3 regions of the Paraburkholderia sp. J41 genome follow, and region 2 is predicted to be linked to each of the others. Evidence: riboswitches for the same ligand, from Rfam matches in the RefSeq annotation. Region 2 holds a riboswitch; each other region holds the start of a gene.
What was found. A riboswitch is a leader RNA that binds a small molecule or an ion and turns the genes downstream of it on or off. The one in region 2 is predicted to bind cobalamin.

Region 1 (7,928 bases), on a different contig from region 2:
CTCGCCGATCTTGCCGACGGCCCAGGCGGCGCTCACCGAAAGCCCGAGCGCGCTGATGCCGCGCGCGAGCGCCACGCCGTCATATTGCGTGCCTTCCTCGCCGATGCCGTAGCGCACCGCGAATTGCGCGCGCACGCGAATCGAACTGCGTTCGCGCAGGCGGCGAATGTTGGCGGGCTTCGAAAGCACGAGATAGCCGAGCGGCGACTGGCACAGCGCCTCCACGGTACACACGAAACGATAAACGGCCTGGCTTGCGATCGCGACGATCTCCACGTTTTCGCTGGGCGTGATCGGAACGGGGCGGCCATCGGCAACGGGCAGCGTCACGAACATGGCGTCGTTGGGCGCGAGGCCGATCAGGCGGCACGGATGCATGGGCGCGCCGCTCGCGCCCATTTGCGGACGCAGGCCCATCAACGCGCCGATCGTCAGGTGCATGTCGCGCGCGCCGGCGGCGCCGCCGTTGCCGGCGGCCCCGGTTTCGGCGGCGGCTTGCGGCACGAGCTGATCGCCGCGATGCGGCGTGAAGTGCTGGAACAGGAACGCGCGCTCCGCTTCGTTGACGATCACGGTATCGCGATCGAGCAGCAGCGTGCCGTCGCGATCGACCACGGGCCACGCAAGCGGCTCGCCCACCGGCAGCGCGTCGGGCGTCAGCGGAGCGATCTCGGCGGCGGGGGTTTCAGCTTCGGCTTCTTCGGTGTGAGTCATGTGCGGCGATGAACGGGTGTCGGCATATCTTCGTTTACGGCGCTGCCGCGGCGAAGTTTAATTCCGGCGCTAATTTCATGCGCGCTGCGTGAAAGATTGGGGAAAGCGGGGCGTGGAGAAACGCGCCGGCCGCGTCGTGTCTGCGACGACATCGTTCGTGCATCGGTTTGCGCGTTGTGGGACGATGGTCGTTCGCGCCTATCGTGCAGTCATTCGAGCAACAAAAATCCTCCGGCCCTCATATTCAACGGCCGTCCTGCATGGAAGTGCGAAGTGAATCCGCGATGGGCCGGCGCACAGGTCCGGCGCTTGCGGATTCCACGGGAGGTGCCGGCGGCTGCGCGCCGTCCGGTCCGGTTTATCCGCCAACTTAACGGAGGACAACGATGCGGATCGAATTTACGAATCGCCGTCACACGGTGGCTGCCGCGCGTGTTGCGTTCGAAGCGCAAGTCGACAATCGCGCGGTCTGGTGCAGCGTGTCGCTGGATGCACTCAACGATTCCTGCGGCAACGAAGGCACTTCGTCGCATGCGCTGCTCAGCGCATTCGAGGCCAATCGCCCCACCATCGAACGCGCCGCGCGCCGCGCGCTCGAAAAGAACGGCGGGCAATCCGTCGAGTTGGAAACGCGCGATCTAAGCTGATCGTCGCGTGCGCCCGGCCGCGTTTAGCAGCACCGCGCGCGCCGGGCGCGAGTTCTCCACGAGTTTCCACTTCGCTTGATCGATGCGCTCGACGTATTAAGTCTCGCCATCGTCTTGCGGATACCAGCGCGGCGTATAGATCCACTCGCTCGCGCCCGTTGAATCGTGTCCGAGCCCGCGTGCAAAGCCGCGCGTCATCGACGATCCCACAATCACCATCGTGCGCATGTCCACGTCGCTCGAACGCAGCGCGCCGAGCGTGGTCGTGCGCAGCGTTTCGGCGGGGCGGCCCACGTCGCGGCCCAGCACCACGCGCGTGCCGAGGTTGCGCACGCCGCGTATGACGTCGAGCGCGCGATCGAGTTGCCACGGCCGCGCGCGCGAGATCGGGTTGTAGAACGCCATCACGAGATCGGCCTGCGCCGCGTGCAGCAAGCGCTTTTCGATCACGGACCAGGGCTTGAGGTTGTCGGAAAGCGAGATCATGCAGAAGTCGTGGCCGAGCGGCGCGCCGATTCGCGCGGCCGTGGCGAGCGCGGCGGAAACGCCCGGCACGATGGCGAGTTCGACCGCGTGCCAGCGCGCGTCCCGCGAGCCTTCCAGCGCTTCGAGCACGGCCGCGGCCATCGCGAACACGCCGGGGTCGCCGGACGACACCACCGCCACGCGGCGTCCTTCGCTGGCCATCTCGAACGCGTGCTTCGCGCGCTGCAACTCTTCGCGATTGTCGGTGGCGTGGCGGCGTTGTTGCGCGCGCAACGGTCCCGCCATCTCCACATAAGTGGCATAGCCGACGATATCGGTGGCGTCGTCGAGCGCGGCGCGCGCGGCCGGCGTGAGCAGATCGGCGCGGCCGGGGCCGAGCCCGATCACGGTGAGCTTGCCGCGCGCGCGGCCGAGCGTTTGCGGGTCGAGCGGCGTGCGGGCGACGGCGAGCGCGACGCCCGTATCGCCGGAATCTTTCGCGTCGATCAACTGCACGTTCGCGCAATCTAAAGCGAGCGCCGCGAGCGTGTCGTTCGCGGCTGAACCGGCGGCATCGGCATCGGCATCGGCATCCACATCCGCATCCGCATCGACAAACCGCAGCGCCGCGTTCAACTCCGCCGCCGCGCCGGCAAGCGACGCATCGCTCATCAGCGCGCAAGGCGCGACGAGGGCGCTCAACGCTTGCGGCGCGAGGCCGTGCCTATGCAGCGCGCGCAGGACGTTGGCGGCGAGCGTGGCGCAAGGCGCGGAGACCGCGGCAACCACGCTGCGAGGATGAATCACGAGATCGGCGGGATTGCCGTCCCATGCTTGCGCGCTCACTCGAATCGCGTGGCGCGCGTGCGCGTCGCGCGGCAGGTCCACGTCGTCGAGCCAGGGCGCCGCGCCGTCGATGCGCGTGCGGTCGCCCGCGAGCAGGTCGGAGACGAAGCGCTTGCCTTGCGCGAGACTCGCGAGCGCATAACCTTCGGGCGGATTCAGCAGGCAAGTGCCGAAGCGCAATTCGCCGCTCGTGGTGATCGCGGGCGCGACCGCCAACGCCGCGCCGATCTCGCGCGCCATCGCGTTCACGCCCGTGAGCCCGCCGAGCAGCGGCACGACGGCGCTGCCGTCCTCGGCGAGCGCGAGCACGGGCGGTTCCGCGCCTTTGTTCGCGAGCATCGGCGCGAGGCAGCGAATCACGATGCCGGCCGCGCACAACGCCACGATGGGCGCGCCGCGCGCATAGCAGTCGCGCAAGTGCGCGCCGAGTTCGTCGAAGGCAACGTCGCCCTGCACGCGGCTGCGCAGCGCGTGTATCCGCGCGCCGGCATACAGCGCCCGCACGCGCTGCGCGGTGGGCAGCGCGCCCGGCCCGAGCACGACGATGGCGGGCGGCGTCATGCTTGCCATTTCGCCCCCGGCACCACGAGCAGCGAAAAATACGGCGACGCCATCGGATCGACCTGATCGAGCGGCACGATACGCTGATTCGCCATGGTCGCGCGTTCCACATACCGCGCGCGCTGCGCGAGCCCGAGTTCGAGAAGCACGCGGCGCACCTTGTCGAAGTTGCGGCCGAGCTTCATGATGACGGCGGCATCCGCGTCGGCGAGGCGGCGTCGCAGTTCGTCCTCGGGCAGCACGCCGGAGAGCACGCAAAGGCTCTGGTTGCGGTACACGAGCGGCACGCCGAGCACGGCCGCGCCGCCCAGCATCGAGCACACGCCGGGCACGACTTCGGCTTCGTAGCGCGCGGCGAGACGATCGTGCAGATACATGTACGAGCCGTAAAAAAACGGGTCGCCTTCGCAGATCACCGCCACGTCGCGGCCCGCGTCGAGATGGCGCGCGACGGTTCGCGCGGCGCCGTCGTAGAAGTCGGCGATGATCGCTTCATACGAAAGCGGCGGCTCGAGCGCTTCGGTCGTCACGGGATAAACGAGCGGCAAGCGTTCCTGTTCGGCGCCCAGATGCGATTCGACGATGCCGAACGCATTGCCCTTTTTCCCCTTCGCGACGAAATACGCCACCACGGGCGCGGCCTTGAGCAAACGCACAGCCTTGAGCGTGAGCAGTTCGGGATCGCCCGGACCCACGCCGATGCCATGCAAGCGTCCTGGTCGGCTCATTTATTCGTTCTCCGAAGCAAGCGCGTTGACGGCGGCGGCGGCCATCGCCGAACCGCCGCGTCTTCCGTTCACGACCACGAACGGCACGCCGAAGCCGTGCGCCGCGAGTTGCGCCTTCGACTCGGCCGCGCCCACGAAACCCACGGGAAAGCCCAGGATCAGCGCGGGGCGCGGGGCGCCGGCCGCGATCATGTCGAGCAGATGAAACAGCGCCGTGGGCGCATTGCCGATGGCGACCACGCTGCCCGCGAGTTGCGGCCGCCATAGTTCGAGCGCCGCCGCCGAACGCGTGTTGCCGATCTCGCGCGCGAGCGCGGGCACGGCGGGATCGTCGAGCGTGCAGATCACGGCGTTGTTGGCGGGCAGGCGCGCGCGCGTGATGCCGAACGCGACCATCTTCGCGTCGCAGAGAATGGGCGCGCCGCTCGCGAGCGCGGCGCGGCCCGCCGTGCCCGCGCCCGCGGAAAACGCGAGGTCGGCGGCCACGTCCACCATGCCGCAGGCGTGAATCACGCGCACGGCGAGTTTTTCGAGGTCGGCGGGAATGCGCGAAAGGTCGGCTTCGGCGCGGATCGTCGCGAACGATTCGCGATAGATCGCCTGGCCGTCGCGGAGGTAATCAGACATCGGTGGTGCTCCGGGGCCGACGCGCGAGCAAGGGCGCGGCGGCTTCGATCGTCAGGTGGGTCGCGACGAGGCGGCCGAAGCCGCTTGCATCGTCGTCGCGGGAGGCTGGGGTGCAGGCGGCGTAGAGGTCGTAGCGCTGCGGCGCGCGCGCGAGCAGCGTGAAGGGCGCGCGATGCGCGGCGGCGCACGAACGCTCGCAGCCGCTCAAGTGGACTTGCGCGGCGGCTTCGTCGCGCGGCAGCAGCGCGGCGAGGCGTTGCGCGTCGGCCTTGGTGTCGGCGCGGCTTTTCGCGCAGCCCGGCGAGCCCGCGCACGCAACGAGGCGCGCGAGCGGATTCGCGCGCGTGTGAATCAGGCCGAGCGCGGCGAGCGCGTCGAGCACGCCGGGCATCGCTTGCGCGGGCACGTTCGGCAGCAGCAGGCCTTGCCACGGCGTGACGCGCAGCGTGCCGTCGCCGTGCGCTTGCGCGAGCGCGGCCAGCGCGTGCAGCGTGGAGGCATCGAGACGGCCGAGCGCGGGTTGCGCGCCCACGTAACCGCTGCCGTTCGCGTGCAACGCGTGCGCGCCGAGGCGCGAACCGGCATCGGCCGATGTGCTGCGTTTCGCGTCGATGCCGTGCTCATCGGGCGTCAGCGTAAAACCCGCGCGGGCGCGCGCGCGTTCGAGCAGCGCCTCGCGGTTCGGCACGTCGCGCATACGCTCGACGTTGGCGTGCTTATCGGCTTGGTTATCGACGAGGTTATCGGCGATATCGAGGAACGCATGCAGCAGCGCGCGCACCGTTGCGCGGATATCGCGCGCGGCCAGCGTGCCGAGCGGCGCATCGCAGGGGCATCCCGCGAGACCGAGCGCAAAGCGTGTTTCGTCGGCATGAGCCGCGTCGTGGCCGCGCGCCGCGAGCCAGATATCGTGCGGATGCGCGCGCTCCGCGAGCCGTTCGCCGCCGTCCAGCAGCAGCGCGAATTTCGGCGAAAGCGCGGCGAAACGCGGCTCGCTTCGCAGCATGTCGATGAGCGCGGCGGCGAGCGGCGTGGTGTCGAACGCGAGCGGATCGAGGCCGGCAAGCGGGCTTTGCATCACGTTGCGCAATTCGTCGGCGATGCAGGCTTGCGCGGGCGAATTCGCGGCGCCGATGCCGTCCGGCCCGAGCCCGGCTGCGATCAGCGCGGCGCTCAACGCGGCTTCCTCGCCCGCGCGCACGCCGCGAATCTGCACGTTGGCGCGATTCGTCAATTCGAGCACGCCGCTCGCGTGCGCGCGCGCGGCCTCGGCCAGCGCGCGGGCATGCGGCGCGCGCAGCACGCCGCCGGGCAGGCGGAGGCGGCAAATGCCGCCGTCGCGCGCGGCGACCACGCGCACGAGTCCGGGACACGCCGAAGGGCGGATCGCGGCATTAGCGTCGGCGGCCGACGCGAGAGAAGATTCGTGCTTCAAGGGCATGGCGCAAAAAGGCGTCGCGCAAGCGCGGCGCGCACTGCGCACGGTAGGGCACGGCGTGCGCGAGGCGGGCGCAACAGGCGGCTGCGGTACGGGCAAAACGCGAGTGCAACCCCCGGTACACCCCGCCCGGATGGGTTCGCTCAATGTTCGGCCGGCAGGTCTCCTGGCTCGCAGGTCGTGGGCCGCATCGGCCTTCCCGGTAAAACCAGTGGCTCGGGTGGATGCGGTCTCGCTGCTCACAGTCGCGGGGGCGGCCACAGCTTCGCTGTGTTCCCTTTTCAGCTTTCGGGCTTTTCAGCCCGGAAAGCGCCGGCGGAAGCGGTATTATGCCCGTTTTCATGCGCGCTCCGGCCGCCGGGCGGTTTGCGCGCGCGAGGCGGCACGGCAAGAACGGAGAACGAATGCAGGGCAGGCAGGCGTGGCTGACGGTGATCGGCATTGGCGACGATGGTTACGCGGGACTCGCGCGCGAGGCGCGGCGGGCGCTTTTCGAAGCGTCGATCGTGACGGGCGGCGCGCGGCATCTCGCGATGCTGCCCGCGCGCGTGCGCGCGCGGCGAGAAGCGTGGCCGCAGCCGTTCAGCGTGGAGGCGCTGCTCGCGCATCGCGCGTCGCGCGCGAACGTATGCGTGCTGGCGAGCGGCGACCCGATGCTGTTCGGCGTGGGCGCGACGCTCGCGCGTCATGTCGGGCCGGGCGAGATGCGCGTGCTGGGCGCGCCGTCTTCGCTTTCGCTCGCGGCGGCGCGTTTGGGCTGGGCGTTGCAGGACGTCGCGGCCGTTTCGCTCGTCGGCCGCCCGCTCGACGCGCTGCGCCGCCATCTTTACGCGCGCTCGCGCGTGCTGGCTTTATCCGCCGACGGACACACGCCCGCCGCGCTCGCCGCCTTGCTCGTGCAAGCCGGTTTCGGCGCGACGCGGCTCACCGTGTTCGAGCATCTGGGCGGCGCGCTCGAGCGCCGCGTCGAGGGCCGCGCCGACGCCTGGCATGGCGATGAAGCCGCGGCGCTCAATCTCGTCGCGTTCGAATGCGCGAGCGACGCGCCCGCCGCCGCGCAATCGTGGAGGCTCACGCCGGGCCTGCCCGACGACGCGTTTCGCCACGACGGCCAGCTCACCAAACGCGACGTGCGCGCGCTCACTCTCGCGCGCCTCGCGCCCACGCCGGGCGCGCTGCTCTGGGACGTGGGCGCGGGCAGCGGCTCCATCGGCATCGAATGGATGCGCGCGCACGCGGCGTGTCGCGCGATTGCGATCGAGGCCAATGCGGAGCGCCGGCGCTTTATCGAACACAACCGCGCGGCGCTGGGCGTGCCCGGCTTGCAGCTCGTGGCGGGCCGCGCGCCGGCCGCGCTCGCGGGACTCGCCGCGCCCGACGCCGTGTTCGTCGGCGGGGGCGTGACGGCGGCCGGCGTGCTCGAAGCGTGCTGGGACGCGCTCGCGCGCGGCGGGCGGCTCGTCGCGAACGCGGTCACGGTGCAGAGCGAAGCGGCGCTGGTGGCATGGCGCGCGCAGCACGGCGGTACGCTCACGCGCATCGGCATCGGCGAGGCGGAACCGCTCGGGCGCTTCGATACGTGGCGCCAGGCGCTGCCCGTCACGCTCTACGAAGCCGTGAAGCCATGACGGCGCGCGTTCTGCTGCTGGGCGGCACCGGCGACGCGCTCGCCATCGCGCGCACGCTCGCCGCGCCGCATGTGTATTCGCTCGCGGGTCTCGGCCGCGTGCCCGCCGATCTCGCGTGCAATGTGCGCGTGGGCGGTTTCGGCGGCGCGCCGGGGCTCGCGCGTTATCTCGCGGAGCAACGCATCGCGCTCGTGTTCGACGCCACGCATCCGTATGCCGCGCGGATCAGCGCCAACGCGGCCCAGGCGTGCGCGCGCGAGAAAGTGCCCTATTG
Region 2 (7,928 bases):
CAGTTCGCGGCCACGCGATAGCCGCTCAACTGCCCCGCCAGCGCGAGCCACCACGCGCCGTGATGAATGCCGATCACACGCGGCGTGCGCGGCGCGATGCGCGCGAGCGCGGCGAGACAGCCCTGCTGCTCCGCGAACGGCCGATGGCCCTCGCTCACGACGACGAGCCAGTCGGGCGTTTCCTCGAAGCGCGGGTCGAAGCGCTCGTCGAAGGCGAAATCGGCGGCCCATTGCGCGCCGCCCGCGAGCGGCACCGCGCGGCCGTCCCACGAGCCCACGCGCCAGCGGTACAGCGCGCGGCCGTCGATCTCGTTGGCGAGATTGAGCGCGTCGACGATCGGGCCGACACCCGACATCGACACGGGCGGCAACGCGACGATCGCCACCTGCGTCGTGCCGGAGGACGCGCGCGCGGGCGAGGCGGTAGAGCAAACCATCGGCGAAACGGCTCCCGAACGCCGCGCTTACTTGAGGCTGCCCGACAGAAACTGGCGCAGCCGCTCGCTCCTCGGGTTCGCAAAGACCTCCGCAGGCTGGCCTTCCTCTTCCACGCGGCCTTGATGCAGGAACATCACATGGTTCGACACGTTGCGCGCGAAACCCATTTCGTGCGTGACGACGATCATCGTGCGGCCTTCCTCGGCGAGCTTTTGCATGACCTTGAGCACTTCGCCCACGAGTTCCGGGTCGAGCGCGGACGTCGGCTCGTCGAACAGCATCACGTCGGGATGCATCGCCAAGGCGCGCGCGATCGCCACGCGCTGCTGCTGCCCGCCCGAGAGATGCGAGGGATACTGCTTCTCCACGCGCGGCGCGAGGCCCACTTTCTCCAGATACGTGCGCGCGCGTTCGGCGGCTTCCTGGCGCGGCACGCCCAGCACGTGCAGCGGCGCTTCCATCACGTTTTCGAGCACGGTCATGTGCGACCACAGATTGAAATGCTGAAACACCATCGCGAGCTTGGTGCGAATGCGCTGAAGCTGCCGGTGATCGGCCACCTCGAGGTCGCCGTGGCGGCCAGCCCTCGTGCGCACCGGTTCGCCGTCGACGACGATCTCGCCCGCGTTCGGCTTCTCCAGAAAGTTGATGCAGCGCAGGAAGGTGCTTTTGCCCGAACCGCTCGCGCCGATGATGCTGATCACGTCGCCCTTTTTCGCGTCGAGCGACACGCCCTTGAGCACTTCGTTGTCGCCGTAGCGCTTGTGAATGTCGCGCGCGACGAGCGTGCTCGCGCCGTCTTGCGGTGCGTTTGCCGCCGCGGGTTTCGAAGATCCGGCCATGCTCGTCCCCTTCCTGTTTCCGGTGAAGCCAGCCCAAACGATACCGGCGAAGGCGAGACTTTACACCGCGAGCGCGTAAAAAAAACGCCCCGGCGAGGCGGGGCGTTCTCCGACGGCGCAGGCGGTGAAGCGCAGCCCGGCGTGATGCGGCGCCTGTTCGCGCGGCCGCGCTCGCACAACGCCGCGCCAGGCGTTATCGAGCTTTATCGAGCCTTAACAGCGCTACCAGGCGTTAGCAGGCGTACCAGGCGCATCCAGCCGCTATCAGGCGTTAGCAGGCATCCCGACGAAACGCCCCGCCGCTCCCCGTCACCGAACGGCCGTTTCGCGCCGACTACGCAACGCGCGGGCGCCGCACGCCGCCTGCACGGGCGCGCGTATCGAAAAGCCGTTCGGCCATGGCGCCGAACGCGAGGCCGATGGTCGTCCACAAGATCGCCTGCATGCCGATCGACACCGCGCGAAACTTCCACAGAAGCACGGCCGGGAACGCGGCGGGCACTTCGTCGATCGCCGGCAGCGCGAGCTGGATCGCGCCGATCACGACGACGAACAGCGCGAGCGCCGCAATCGACGCGTTCCAGCCGCCGAGCTTCGGCGCCAACGCCGCGCGCACCTTGAGCGAGAACACCGAAACGGCAAGGGAAATCGCGATCATCAGGAAAAAGAGCCCGGTGCGGTAGCCGATGGTCTCCGGGTCGCCGACCGAAGGCGGATTCGCCGGATATTTGATGTCCGGCACGAGATAGATCGCCACGAACGCCGCGAGCGCGAGCCACGCGGAGAGCGCGCGCGCCGGCAAACGCCCCGCGCGGCCGTGCGCGAACGCGAACACGAGCGCGAACAGGCCGCCGACGGAGGCGCCATACACCATCACGCCCGTAAAGAGGCCGTAGCCCGACTGCGTGGCGCGGCTCACGAGTTCGGGCTCGGGCGGCTCGCCCTTCGCGGCGTCGGCCTTTTGCTCGAACGAAATGGCCCGATCGACCTGCGGCTCGCCCGCGATCTTCGCGAAGCCGAACGTGAGCAGTCCCGCGGCGATGCCAGCCAGCATCCCGCGCATCAACAGCTTGCCAACCATGTCAGCTCCCGTTCAGTGGCAAGGAAAGCCGAGCAGATGGCGGCCGTCGTGGACGAACTCGTGGACGTACATGCCCGGAAAGATCGACGTCGCGCCCTGTTCCGCACCGACGAAGTAGAGCGCGAGCAGCAGCATGAGGCCGCCGAACGCGGCCCAGGGGAGGATCTCGCGCAGCGGAATGGGCGCCGGCGCGGCCGGGGCATGCTGCAAGGGCAAAGAGGCTTCGGACATGATGACTTCTCCTGGGGTTGCGCGCCCCGTTAGTCGTGATTGCGTTGAAGGTACACGACGCGCGGGTCTGACTTCCGTTGCGGCGCGAATCCGGCGAGTGATCGCAGGACCGGCGGCAACGGTTACAGTGGCGCGACCGCGCCGGAGTTGCACCGGCTTCCGCGTGTCGTGAGCCCTGTATTCTACGCGCTGCGGCGAAGCGACGCGGTCGCGCTGGATTCGACGGAGAAAAATTCGGAATGACGACGATGGTCTGGCTGGTGAGCCACGCGGCAAACGCGGCGCTGCGCGCGGGCACGTTCGCGGTGACGGCGCGCGAGGATGCGCACGAAGCGCATGAAGAGTCGGAGGCGCATGAAGAAGCCGAAGCGCTCGATGCGCGTTCGGCGGCGGCAATGGAAGCCTGGCGCGAACGCTGGCTCGCGCGAATCGGCCGTTCGGCGCGCGTGATCGCCAGCCCTGCCGCGATCGCCGTGGCGACGGCGCGCGCGGCCGGTTTCGCCGCCGCCGGCATCGAACGCTCGCACGCGCTCGCCGAAGCCGGTTTCGGCGCATGGCAAGGCCGCCGTCTCGCCGATATCGCGCAAGAAGCGCCCGACGCGCTGGCGGCCTGGACGCGCGACGCCGCGTTCCGTCCGCCCGGCGGCGAGTCGTTCGACGACGTGCGCGCACGTCTCGGCGCGTGGCTCGATGCGCTCGCGTCGCAGTCGCCATCATCATCGTCATCGTCGCCGTCATCGCCCTGTGAAACGGTGGTCGCGTTCGCGAGCGCGAGCGTGCTCCGCGCGGCGATCCTGCATGCGCTCGAAGCGCCGTCGGCGAGCTGGCGCGCCATCGAAATCGCGCCGCTGGACGTGGTGCTGCTGCGCCGCGCGCGCGAAGGGTGGGTCTGGGTCGCGCACCCCGCGTGAGCGCCGCCTGCGCCGCCTGCGTCCCTTGGAGCCGCCCTACTCCAGGCCCAGTTGCGCCTTGATCGCGGGCAGCATGTACTGCACGGCGGCGCGCCCTTCGGCGACGGCCGGCCCCGCGCGGTGAAAATCGAAAATGCCCATGCCGCCCAGACGCGGCTGGATCAGCACGTCGGCGGGTTCGCCCGCGAGGCGGCTGCGCGTGATGCGCACCTGCATGATGTCGATGCTTTGCGCGATCGAACTCAGCATCGAAGGCGCGCGCGCGCTGGGCGGCGGCGCCACGCGCACGTCCACGCCGCCCGCCGGGCCAGGCGCCGCGGGCTGAAGCCAGCCCGGAAAGCGCTTGCCGTTGCGGCGCATGAGCGGCGCGGGCACGGGCGCGGCGGCATCGGGCGCCGCGCCCGCTTCCACCGGCACCGTGCGCGGCACGGTGTCGATCGCGCCGCCCAGGTCGCGGCCGTTCAGAATGTCGTGATTGAGGTCGATGGCGATCACGGTGTCGGCGCGCATCGCGCGCGCGGCCGAAACCGGCACCGGGTTGCTCAGCCCGCCGTCCACGAGCCACACGCCGTCGTGCCAGATCGGCGTGAAAATGCCGGGAATGGCGATGGAGGCGCGCACCGCGTCCACCACGCCGCCCTCGCGCAGCCAGACTTCGCGGCCCGTGTCGAGTTCGGTGGCCACGGCCGCGAACGGCACCTTGAGGTCGTCGATGGCGCGGCCGTTGAACTGTTGCGCGAACAGGTCGATCACCTTGCGCCCGCCCAGCAGGCCGCCCGAAAACCGCAGGTCGAGCAAGCGCACGACGGTCTGCCAGGTGAGCTTGCTCACCCAGTCTTCGAGCCAGTCGAGATCGCCGTTCGCGTACACCGCGCCCACGAGCGCGCCGATGGAGGTGCCGCACACCACGTCGGGCTTGATGCCGGCTTCCTCCAGCGCGCGGATCGCGCCGATATGCGCCCAGCCGCGCGCGGCGCCGCCGCCGAGCACGAGCCCCACGCGCCGCGGCCGCCGCCGATGCGTCACCATGCCGGCCTCGCTTCGCCCCGCGCGGCGGCGATGTCGGAACGGCTCAATGCCCGCGCAGGACGTCGGAGCGCGAAGTCGTCGAAACGCGCCCGTCCGGGCCGAAATGCACATTGAAATACGCTTCGGGCGTCACGCCCCCTTCTTCCCACTTCCAGCTCCACACCGTCTCCTTCTTTAAACGGTAATACGCCACCTGGCCCGGCTTGCCGAGCCGTTGCCGCACCGCGTCCTCGCTCATGCCGAGGCGGATCTGCGCGAAGTTCTGCGCCGTGAGCGCCTGCGTGACGGCCACGAGCCGCCCGTTCGCGCCGACGTCGACCATCCACGTCTTGAGGCCCGCCGGACCGCGCGGATATTCGAGCCGCCGGGAGCCGTCCTCGAACACGCGCTCGGTCTCCGGCCGGCCCATTTGCGCACGCACCTGCTCGAGCGTCGAGACGCCCGGCGTGAGGCCCTTGAGCCGGAGCGCGTCGGGCTTGATCGAATCGAAGACGGTCTTGAGGGCTTGCCACATGCGGTCGGTCGAGAGGAAATCGGCGCCGTCGCGGCCGCAGCCGGGGAGCACCACGAGCACCACGAGCGCGCAGCAAGCGAGGGCGGCAAAGGCGCGGCGTTCGAAGCGCAATCTCATGAGCCTGCAACGATATCGGCGAGAAAAAAACCCTGCGCGCGGAGCGGCTCGCGCGCTACGTCCCCACAATGTACCGTCAATGGCGCGTGCCGTGCGATTTCGCGGGCAGTATGAGCGATATGGGCGATACGAGCGATACGGGCGATACGCGCGGTTCGTGGTTCGCGGTTCGCGGCAACGCCGATGCCGATGCCGATATTGCCACCGGCGCCAAGAGCGATCCCACGGCGCGACCTGTAACCACGCGGCCGGCAGGGACTCCCGGGCGCCGCCAGCACGAACGAAGGCGCTTTGGCACAATGGGCTCCGCCTTGCGGCTGCCCCGCGGCGTCGAATGCAACGCCTTGTTGCGGCAGCCGCGCCCTCCTACCCCGCGCAGAACGCCATGATCCCCTTTTCCGTACTCGATCTCTCGCCCATTCCGGCCGGCTCGCACGCCGGCGTCGCGCTCGCCAACACGCTCGACCTCGCGCGGCACGCCGAGCGCCTGGGCTTCCATCGCTACTGGCTTGCCGAGCATCACAACATGACGGGCATCGCGAGCGCGGCCACCTCGGTCGTGATCGGCCACGTGGCGGGCGGCACCAGCACGATCCGCGTGGGCTCGGGCGGCATCATGCTGCCGAATCACGCGCCGCTCGTGATCGCGGAACAGTTCGGCACGCTCGAAGCGCTCTATCCGGGCCGCATCGACCTCGGTCTTGGCCGCGCGCCCGGCACGGATCAGACCACGGCGCGCGCGCTGCGCCGCGACCTGCAAGGCAGCGCCGACAGCTTCCCCGACGACGTCGCCGAGTTGCAGCGCTACTTCGCCGCGCCGGTGGAAGGCCAGCGCGTGCGCGCGGTGCCCGGCGCGGGGCTGAACGTGCCGATCTACATTCTCGGTTCGAGCCTTTACGGCGCGCAGCTCGCGGCGGCGATGGGCCTGCCGTTCGCGTTCGCCTCGCACTTCGCGCCCGATCATCTGCTCACGGCGCTGCGGCTCTACCGCTCGCAGTTCCGCCCATCGGCCACGCTCGCCAGGCCGCATGCGATGGTGGGCGTGAACGTGTTTGCCGCGCCCACGAACGAGGAAGCGCGCTTTCTCTTCACCTCGCTCGAACAGCAGTTCATCAACCTGCGGCGCGGCACGCCGGGCCAGTTGCCGCCGCCCGTCGACAAGGTGGCGGCGAACGAGTTCGAACTCGCGGGCGTGCAGCATTCGCTCGCCTGCTCCGTGATCGGCGACAGCGAGACGGTGCGCGCAGGTCTGGCATCGGTGATCGAGCAGACCGGCGCCGACGAATTGATCGTCACCGCGCAAATCTACGATCACGCGGCGCGGCTGCGTTCGTTCGAAATCACGGCGCAGGTGCGCGACGAAATGGCGGCGGGCGCGAACTGAACTGATCGCCACGCCGCGCGGCCCGGTTCCGCGCGGCCCGATTCCGCGCGACACCGGAACCGTCGCCGCCTCGTCCGGCGCGGCGAGCGTTTTTCGTCGACGAGCACACCAGCGGTGCGCCAGCGCCGGTTCGCGGCGGCAAGAACCGCGCGCGGCGGCGCGCGAACCCCACGCCGCGCGCCGCCCCGAACCTCCGATACGTCTCGCACGCCCGGCATGAGCCGCGAAGTCAAGGCGTGAAGTCAAGGCGTGCCGAGCGCCGCGAGCCCCTTCAGCAGCGCCGCATGAAACGCCGCCGGGTCCTGCATCTGCGGCGCGTGGCCGGCGTCGGGGAACTCGACGAGCGTGGCATGCGCAATCGCGCGCTGCGCTTCCTTCGCGAGCACCGGATAGTGGCCGAGCTGCGCGCGCACCTCGGGCGGCGCGAGATCCTTGCCGATCGCGGTCGTGTCCTTATCGCCGATCAAGAGCAGCGTCGGCATCTGCAACTGGCCGAATTCGTACACCACGGGCTGCGTGTAGATCATGTCGTAGAGCAGCGCCGAATCCCACGCGACCTGCGCCTTGCCCGGCCCGCGATACATGCCCGCGAGCATCTGCACCCACGGCTCGTACGACGCGCGCCACTGGCCCGCGTAATAGGTGCTCTGCTCGTAGCGGCGAATGCTGTCGGCGGTCGTTTTCAATTCGCGCGCATACCATTGATCGACGGAAATCGACGGCACGCCCTTCGCCTTCCAGTCCTCGAAACCGATCGGGTTCACCAGCACGAGCTGCTCCGTTTCGCGCGGGTACATGAGCGCGTAGCGCACGCCGAGCATGCCGCCCGTCGAATGGCCGATGATGGTCGCGCGATTCACGCCCAGCGAGGCGAGCAGCGCGTGCGTGTTGCGCGCGAGCTGCTGGAACGTGAACTGGTACGCGGCGGGTTTGCTCGACTTGCAGAAACCGATCTGGTCGGGCGCGATCACGCGGTAGCCGGCGTTCGTCAATTCGCCGATGGTGTCCTGCCACGTTGCGGCGCAAAAATTCTTGCCGTGCAGCAGCACCGCCGTGCGGCCGTTGGGCCTGGCCGTGGGCGCGACGTCCATGTAGGCCATGTGCAGCGTCTGGCCTTGCGAGTCGAACGCGAAGTCGCGCACCGGATAGGGATATGCGAAGCCTTCGAGCCGCGGGCCGTAAGCTGGACCAGAATCCGCCGGACCCGAATCCGCCGGACCTGAAGCCGTGGCGGCGACCGGCGCCGAGGCGGCAGCGGCATTGATATCGGTGTCGGCGGCGATGGCGGCGTGGCAACACGCGGCGGCGGCGAGCGCGGCGGCGAAGCGGGCAAACGGGCGATTCGGGGAAGTTCTCATCGGGCGCAGATCGAGGAAAAGTC
Region 3 (7,928 bases), on a different contig from region 2:
GAGCCACATGTTCTGAATCGCGCACGCCACCGAGGCGAGATCCATTTCCGGCAGCGTGCGGCGGCCGAAAATATGCGGCTCGCGCCGGTCCATCAGCGCGACCACGAGCAGTTCGCCGCATTCGCGCATGCCTTCCACCTTGAGCTTCATGAACGCGTCGCGACGTTCGCCGAGCGCGTCGGCGGTGGCCAGCCGCTCCTGCTCGACCGCCGCTTGCAGTTGCGCGCGCAACGAAGCATCGGTGATGCGCAGGATGCGCCAGGGCTGCATGAAGCCCACGCTCGGCGCGTGATGCGCGGCGTCGAGCAGGCGCGCGAGCGTGGCCGGATCGACGGGGCCGGGAACGAAGTGGCGCATGTCGCGCCGCTCGTAAATCGCGCGGTAAACCGCCGCGCGCCCGGCGTCGTCAAAAGGCTGTGCCATGAAAGAGTGCGGCCGTGAAAGCCGGATTGGAAGGCCAGTAGGCGTGCATGTAAGTCGCGACGATCGAGCCGTGCCGATAAACCGCTTCGCCGTGCGCGCCGGTGTTCGGATTGCGCGCCGTGAGCGCGGCTGCGAGCGGCGTGCTCACGTGCGAATAATGAAACGTGTGCCCGCGCAGCGCGCCGTGCGCGACGCTTTCGAGCTGCTGCATGCCGAGCGCGGCAAAACGCTTTTGCAGCGTCGCTTCGCCCGGCAGCAGGCCGAGCATCGGCGTGCGCCGGCCGTGCGCGTCGGTGAGCGCGTCGAGCAGCCATAGCATGCCGCCGCATTCCGCGAGCAATGGTTTGGAATCCGAACAATGTGCGCGCAGCGAGGCGGCGCTGCGGGCGTTGCGCGCGAGCACGGCCGCGTGCAGTTCGGGATAGCCGCCGGGCAGCCAGACTGCGTCGGCGTTCGCGGGCGCGGGTTCGTCGGCGAGCGGCGAAAAGCGGCTCACGCGCGCGCCCATGGCTTCGAGCAGCGCGACGTTCGCGGGGTAGACGAACGAGAACGCGGCATCGTGCGCCACGGCGACATGGCGGCCTTCGAGCAGGCGCGGCACGGCGCCGCCACGTGCCGGTTCTTCGAATGCGACGGGCGGCGGCAGTTCCGCGAGCGACGTATGCGCGAGCGCTTCGGCGGCGCGGTCGAGGCGCGCGTCGAGATCGGCGATCTCGCTTGCCTGATGCAAGCCCAGATGTCGATCGGGCAATTCGAGCAACGCGTCGCTCGAAACGTGACCGAGCCAGCGCACGTCATCGGGCAAGGCTTCCTGGAGCATTTGCGCGTGGCGCGCGGAGCCCACGCGGTTCGCCATTACGCCATGAAACGGCACGTCGGCGCGAAAATGCGCCAGGCCGAACGCAATGGCGCCGAACGTTTGCGCCATCGACTTCGCGCTCACCACGGCCGCCACGGGCACGTCGAACGTGCGCGCGAGATCGGCGCTGCTCGGCGTGCCGTCGAACAAACCCATCACGCCTTCGATCAGAATGAGATCCGCCTCGCGCGCGGCTTGTGCCAGCAACGCACGGCACGCCTCTTCTCCCACCATCCACAGATCGAGCGACTGCACGGGCGCGCCGCTCGCATGCGCCAGTATCATCGGGTCGAGAAAATCCGGCCCGGTCTTGAACACGCGCACGCGCCGCCCCGCCTGCCGATGCAAGCGCGCGAGACCCGCCGTGAGCGTGGTCTTGCCTTGACCCGATGCAGGCGCGCTAACGAACAGCGCGGGGCACGCAATCATTTAGAACTCCACACCTTTTTGCGCCTTCACGCCTTGCTCGCGATACGGATGCTTGACGAGGCGCATTTCGGTGACGAGGTCGGCGGCTTCGAGCAGCGCTTCGGGCGCGTGACGCCCCGTGATGACCACGTGTACGTGCGGCGCGCGCGCGTTGACCACGCCAAGCACTTCGTCGAGCGGCAGATAGTCGTACTTCAGCACGGTGTTCAGTTCGTCGAGAATCACCATGACGTACTCGCCGCTTTCGATCATGCGCTTCGCTTCGTTCCAGCCCTTGCGCGCGGTGGCCATATCGGCGTCGCGGTTCTGCGTGTTCCAGGTGTAGCCGTCGCCCATCGTCACGAATTCGCAATGCGCCACGCTGCCGAGAAAATCGCGTTCGGCCGTATGCAGCGCGCCCTTGATGAACTGCACCACGCCCAGTTTCATGCCGTGGCCGAGCACGCGCACGGCCATGCCGAACGCGGCCGTGCTTTTCCCCTTGCCGTTGCCGGTGTTGACGATCAACAGACCTTTTTCGAGCGTCGCCGAAGCCTGCTTTTTCTCGTGGCCTTCGCGGCGGCGTTGGGTCATGCGCAAGTGCGATTCGGGATCGGTTTTCATCGTCGATGTCGGGTGATTTCAGGTGAGCTTGAGCGCGATCGCGACGGTCACGCCGTCGAGCGCGAGTTTGCCGCGCACGAGCGGGCCGCCGTTTGCCGCGAGCCGCGCGCACGGTTCGCAAACGCCGTCCACGCCATGACGCGCGCGCGCGGCGAGCGAGGGCGGCGAGAGCGCGGGCATTGCGTCGATCTGTTCGCGCGTGAAGGCGGCGAGCGCGAGCGCATGCGCGGCGCAGAATTCGCGCAACGCGGGTTCGCCGGCTTTCGCGGCGAGCGTCGCCACCGCCGCCACGCGCGCGATCGGCCAGTCGCCAAGCGCCGCCTGCACCGCCGCCTCCAGTTGGGCGAGCGTCACGCCGCGCCGGCAGCCGATGCCGATGGCGAGCGGCGCGGCGCTGCCATCGGCGTCGGCCGGCATCGAAGCGAAAACAGCGGAAAACAAGGCGCGATTCACGGCGAAGGCGGATAAAGACGTGACAAAGCGGGCGGAAGCGTTTCGTAAAGCCGCGGTGAAACCCCGGCGGAACCCGCGAATTGCGCGCTACGATAGCACACGCGCTTTCGCGCGCGAGCGCTCGCCGGCTTTCAGCGCGCTTCCTTGACGCGGGAACCTCGCGCGCCTACACTCGCACGCACTCTGGTGCTCGCGCGCGCAAACTGGCGCGCGCAGTTAAACGGGAATCAGGGAGCCATCCCGCCACGGGCACGGCCAACCTGAACTGCACCCGCAACGGTACAACGAGCGCGGCAATCGAGCGAAGCATCGCACGAACGCCGCAAGCCGCTTTCACGAAGCCACTGTGCGAAACGCCCGCAAGGACGTTCGCGCGGGAAGGCGAGGCGGCGCATCGTCAGTCCGGATACCGGCCAGAAACGAGGATTCGCGCTGCGGGGATGCGGCGTAGAAGCCGTGACTTTCATGCTTTCATGCGATCGGCGGGCGTGGCCCGCGTTGCGTTCGAGAGCGATCGGAATCGTTCGTCCCCAAGGGAAGCCGCCGCGCCATGCAGCGCCGTGCCGTTGCGCGCGCAACGTTTTCGGCGCGCGCGAACGCATGCGCCTTGGCAGGCCGCTTCCCGGTTCGAACGATCGAGATTCGCATCGCGCCACGTTGGCCTCGCCGGGCGCCGAAGGAGCACTTCATGCAGATGCGCAAGATTCCGGTCACCATCGTGACGGGCTTTCTCGGCAGCGGTAAAACCACGCTGCTGCGTCACATTCTTCGTCACGCGGGCGGCCTGCGCGTGGCCGTGATCGTCAACGAATTCGGCGAACTCGGTATCGACGGCGAAATTCTGCGCGGCTGCGGCATAGGCTGCGATGAAAACGGCAACGAGACCGAAGGCCAGCTTTACGAACTCGCGAACGGTTGCCTTTGCTGCACCGTGCAGGAAGAGTTTTTTCCGGTGATGGAGCAACTGCTCGAACGTCGCGGCGAGATCGACCACGTGCTGATCGAAACCTCGGGGCTCGCGCTGCCGAAGCCGCTCGTGCAGGCGTTCAACTGGCCTTCCATTCGCAACGCGTTCACGGTCGATGCGGTCGTGACCGTGGTCGATGCGCCCGCGGCCGCAAGCGGCCAGTTCGCGGAAAACCCGCTGGCCGTGGATGCGCAGCGCCGTGCCGATCCGAATCTCGATCACGAGTCGCCGCTGCACGAGTTGTTCGAAGACCAGCTCAGCGCCGCCGACCTCGTCATTCTCAACAAGACCGATCTGCTCGACGAAGCCGGGCAGGATGCGCTCGTTGCGCAGTTGCGCGAAGAACTGCCGCCGCAGGTGAAGATCGTGCGCGCGCAGCACGGCAAGCTCGACCTGCATACGCTGCTCGGGCTCGAAGCCGCATCGGAAGAAAGCATTCATCTGCGTCACGATCACCATGGTTCCGCCGACGACGCCGACCATCATCACGACGAGTTCGACTCGGTCGTGGTGGCCGCGCAGGTCGCCTCGCGCGACGCCGCGATCGAAGCGCTCCAGCAACTCGTCGACGCGCACACGATTTATCGCGTGAAGGGTTTCGCCGCTTTGCCGGGCGCGCCCATGCGCCTCGTGATTCAAGGCGTGGGCCGCCGTTTCGACAGCTATTTCGACCGCCGCTGGAATGCGCAGGAAAGCGCTGCGCAACCGCTCGCGAGCCGCTTCGTGCTGATCGGCGAGGACCTCGAAGGCGCGGCGCTGCAAGCGGCGTTCGAAGCCGCGCTCGCGCAAACGCAAACCACGCCCGCGAAGTGAGCGCCGCAATGATGTCACGCACGCCGCACATGCCACACACGCCACACACGCCACGCACGTAACGAGGCCGCGAGATGCATTTGCTGCGCACCACGCCGGGCGGTTTCGTCGACGACACGCAAGGCGTGGTTCGCGTCGACCAGCAGCCGGCCGAAATCGTCGTGCTGAGTTCCGCCGACACGACGCTCGCCTTGCTCGCGAGCGTCGTGCCCCGCTTGCCCGAGGGCTTTCCGGCCGTGCGGCTCGCGAACGTCACCTATTTGCGGCAGAACGCTTCGGTGGACTTTTATGTCGACGACGTGTTGCAGCATGCGCGCGTGGTGGTGGTCGATCATCTGGGCGGCGAGGCATATTGGCCATACGGCATCGAACAGGTGGTCGCGCTTGCCGGGCGGCGCGCGCAGTTGCTCGCGATGTTTTCGGGCGACTTGCAGGAAGACCCGAATCTCATCGCGAGAAGCCGCGCCGAGCCCGCGTTTTGCCGCTTGCTGTGGCGCTATCTGCGCGAAGGCGGCGCGGCGAACGCCGAGTCGTTTTTGCGCGCGCTGGCGTGGCGCGCGTTCGGTTGGGGCACGGAGCCGCCGCCGCCGGTCGCGCTGCCTGCCGCCGCGCTTTATTGCCCGCAGCGCGACGTGGCGACCATCGACGCATGGCGCGCGCGCTGGAAGCCCGGCGCGAGCGTGGTCGCGCTGCTGTTTTACAAGGCGCATTTGCAGGCCGCGAATACGGCGGCCTTTGACGCGCTGATCGAAGCGCTGATCGAACGCGGCATGAATCCGCTGCCGCTCGCCATCACGTCGCTCAAGGACGCGCTGAGCCGCGACGTGCTCGCGCAGCTCGCGGCCGAGCATGACGTGGCGCTCGTGTTGAACACCACGGCGTTCGCGGCTTCGTCGCTGGACGATCCCGAGCCGATCGAGATCGCCGGCGACGCGCCCGTGCTGCAAGTGATCCTGAGCGGCGGCAATCGCGACGACTGGCTCAAGGACAATCACGGCCTCAATTCGCGCGACATCGCCATGCATATCGCGCTGCCCGAAGTGGACGGCCGCGTGATTACGCGCGCGATCAGTTTCAAGGGACTCGCGTATCACTGCAAGCATACGCAAGTGGACGTGGTGCGTTATCAGCCCGACGAGGAACGCGTGGCATTCGTCGCGGAACTGGCTCGGCGCTGGTGCGCATTGCGCAGGATTCCGAACGAAAAGAAAAAGCTCGCGCTCGTGCTCGCCAACTACCCGACGAGCGAAGGGCGCATCGGCAACGGCGTGGGGCTCGATACGCCCGCATCCGTCGTGGGCATCTTGCGCATGCTGCGCGACGAAGGTTATCGCACGGCCGACGTTCCCGCCGACGGCGAAGCGCTCATGCAGGCGCTCACGCAAGGCGTGACCAACGACCCCGGCACGCGCGCGCTGCGGCCCGCGTGGCAAAGTCTTTCGCTCGACGACTACCGCGCGCGCTTCGCGCAACTGCCGGTGGAGGCGCAGAACGCATTGATCGGGCGTTGGGGCGCGCCCGAGCAAGACCCGACGGTACGGCGCGGGCGCTTCATGATCGCGGGCTGGCGCTGCGGCCAGGTGTTCGTCGGCATCCAGCCTTCGCGATCGCGCGGCGACGACACCTACGCGAATTATCACGACGCCGAACTCGTGCCGCCGCATGCGTACCTCGCGTTCTACTTCTGGCTGCGCGACGCGTTCGGTATCGACGCAATCGCGCATGTGGGCAAGCACGGCAATCTGGAATGGCTGCCGGGCAAAAGCGTCGCGCTCGCGCAAACCTGCTGGCCCGACATGATTCTCGGGCCGCTGCCGCATCTTTATCCGTTCATCGTCAACGATCCGGGCGAGGGCAGTCAGGCCAAGCGCCGCGCGCAGGCCGTGATCGTCGATCATCTGATGCCGCCGCTCACGCGTGCCGAAAACTACGGGCCGTTGCAGGATCTCGAACGTCAGGTGGACGAGTATTACGAAGCGCTGATGGTCGATCCGCGCCGCGCGAAACTGCTGCGCAAGACAATACTCGCCACCCTCGTGGAGCATCGCCTGCACGAGGAGTTGAGCCTGGCCGCGCCGCAGGATCGGGCGGCCGAAGACGATCTGCTCACGCGCGCCGACGCGTACCTTTGCGAACTCAAGGAAGCGCAGATTCGCGACGGCCTGCATACGTTCGGCGAATCGCCGCAAGGCGTGCAACGGCGCGACACGCTGCTCGCGCTCGGGCGTTATGCGTGCGCCGACGGGCAGGGCGCGAACGCCGGTTTGATCGACGCGATCGCGCGCGACCTGCAAATCGAACATGGGCTCGATCCCGCTACGGTGGATTGGGCCGCGCCGTGGCGCGGCGCGCGTCCCGCGTTGCTCGCGCAAGTGAGCGATGCGCCGTGGCGTCATGCGGGCGATACGCGCGAACGCATCGAAGCATTGGCATCGAGGCTGATCGACGCCATTTGCTTAGGCATGCCAGGCGATATTCATGCCGATGCCTTGCCGCGAACCGCCAGGGTGTTGGCCCGCTTGAGCGACGACGTGCTGCCGCGCCTCGACGCGTGCGGCCGCGCGGAAATGCGTGCATTGCGTCGCGGTTTCGAAGGCCGCTTCGTCGCGCCCGGCCCGAGCGGTTCGCCTTCGCGCGGGCGTCCCGACGTGCTGCCCACGGGCCGCAACTTCTACTCGGTCGATACGCGCGCCGTACCCACGCAAGCGGCGTGGGCGCTCGGCTCGAAGTCGGCGCAACAGTTGATCGAGCGGCATTTGCAGGAGCACGGCGATTACCCGCGCGCCATCGGGCTTTCCGTGTGGGGCACCGCCACGATGCGCACGGGCGGCGACGACATCGCACAAGCCATGGCGCTGATCGGCGTGCGGCCGAAATGGGCGGCGGGCAGCCAGCGCGTGACCGACTTCGAGATCATGCCCGTGGAAGCGCTCGACCGGCCGCGTATCGACGTGACCTTGCGCGTTTCCGGCTTTTTCCGCGACGCGTTCCCTAACGTCATGCATCTCTTCGACGCGGCCGTGCAAGCCGTGGCCGAACTCGACGAACCCGAGTCGCAGAACCCATTGCGCGCGCGCGTGCAACGCGAGCGCGTCGCGTTGATCGCGGGCGGCATGAACGCCGACGAAGCGCGCCGCCGCGCGGGCTGGCGCGTGTTCAGCGCGCGTCCCGGTGCCTATGGCGCCGGTTTGCAATCCATGATGGATCATCGCCAATGGCAAACGGACGCCGATCTCGCGAACGCGTATCAAGCGTGGGGCGGCTTCGCCTACGCACAGCAGAGCGCGGGCGACGAAGCGGGCGAGGCGTTTCGCGCGCGGCTTTCGACGCTCGACGTGGTGTTGCAGAACCAGGACAATCGCGAACACGACTTGCTCGATT

Region 1: it holds a riboswitch for cobalamin, as region 2 does, so the genes downstream of both, cobG (precorrin-3B synthase) here and U5805_RS03500 (CbtB domain-containing protein) in region 2, are expected to answer to the same signal.
Region 3: it holds a riboswitch for cobalamin, as region 2 does, so the genes downstream of both, cobW (cobalamin biosynthesis protein CobW) here and U5805_RS03500 (CbtB domain-containing protein) in region 2, are expected to answer to the same signal.

Annotation. Positions count from the first base shown of each region.
Region 1 covers NZ_CAJMZE010000006.1:184,632-192,559, forward strand. Annotated here, with positions in the region: gene U5805_RS08525 (flagellar brake protein) at 1-714, opposite strand, end outside; gene U5805_RS08530 (DUF1488 domain-containing protein) at 1,101-1,361, shown strand; gene cobJ (precorrin-3B C(17)-methyltransferase) at 1,458-3,233, opposite strand; gene U5805_RS08540 (precorrin-2 C(20)-methyltransferase) at 3,230-3,961, opposite strand; gene U5805_RS08545 (precorrin-8X methylmutase) at 3,962-4,588, opposite strand; gene cobG (precorrin-3B synthase) at 4,581-6,023, opposite strand; cobalamin riboswitch at 6,165-6,358, opposite strand; gene cbiE (precorrin-6y C5,15-methyltransferase (decarboxylating) subunit CbiE) at 6,431-7,654, shown strand; gene U5805_RS08560 (cobalt-precorrin-6A reductase) at 7,651-7,928, shown strand, end outside.
Region 2 covers NZ_CAJMZE010000002.1:344,086-352,013, forward strand. Annotated here, with positions in the region: gene U5805_RS03485 (GlxA family transcriptional regulator) at 1-437, opposite strand, end outside; gene U5805_RS03490 (ABC transporter ATP-binding protein) at 465-1,280, opposite strand; gene U5805_RS03495 (CbtA family protein) at 1,615-2,361, opposite strand; gene U5805_RS03500 (CbtB domain-containing protein) at 2,374-2,592, opposite strand; cobalamin riboswitch at 2,635-2,797, opposite strand; gene U5805_RS03505 (histidine phosphatase family protein) at 2,832-3,503, shown strand; gene U5805_RS03510 (patatin-like phospholipase family protein) at 3,540-4,529, opposite strand; gene U5805_RS03515 (hypothetical protein) at 4,576-5,046, opposite strand; gene U5805_RS03520 (LLM class flavin-dependent oxidoreductase) at 5,549-6,547, shown strand; gene U5805_RS03525 (alpha/beta hydrolase) at 6,790-7,905, opposite strand.
Region 3 covers NZ_CAJMZE010000006.1:174,233-182,160, forward strand. Annotated here, with positions in the region: gene bluB (5,6-dimethylbenzimidazole synthase) at 1-423, opposite strand, end outside; gene U5805_RS08490 (cobyrinate a,c-diamide synthase) at 407-1,711, opposite strand; gene cobO (cob(I)yrinic acid a,c-diamide adenosyltransferase) at 1,712-2,314, opposite strand; gene U5805_RS08500 (cobalamin biosynthesis protein) at 2,333-2,731, opposite strand; cobalamin riboswitch at 2,935-3,200, shown strand; gene cobW (cobalamin biosynthesis protein CobW) at 3,456-4,547, shown strand; gene cobN (cobaltochelatase subunit CobN) at 4,622-7,928, shown strand, end outside.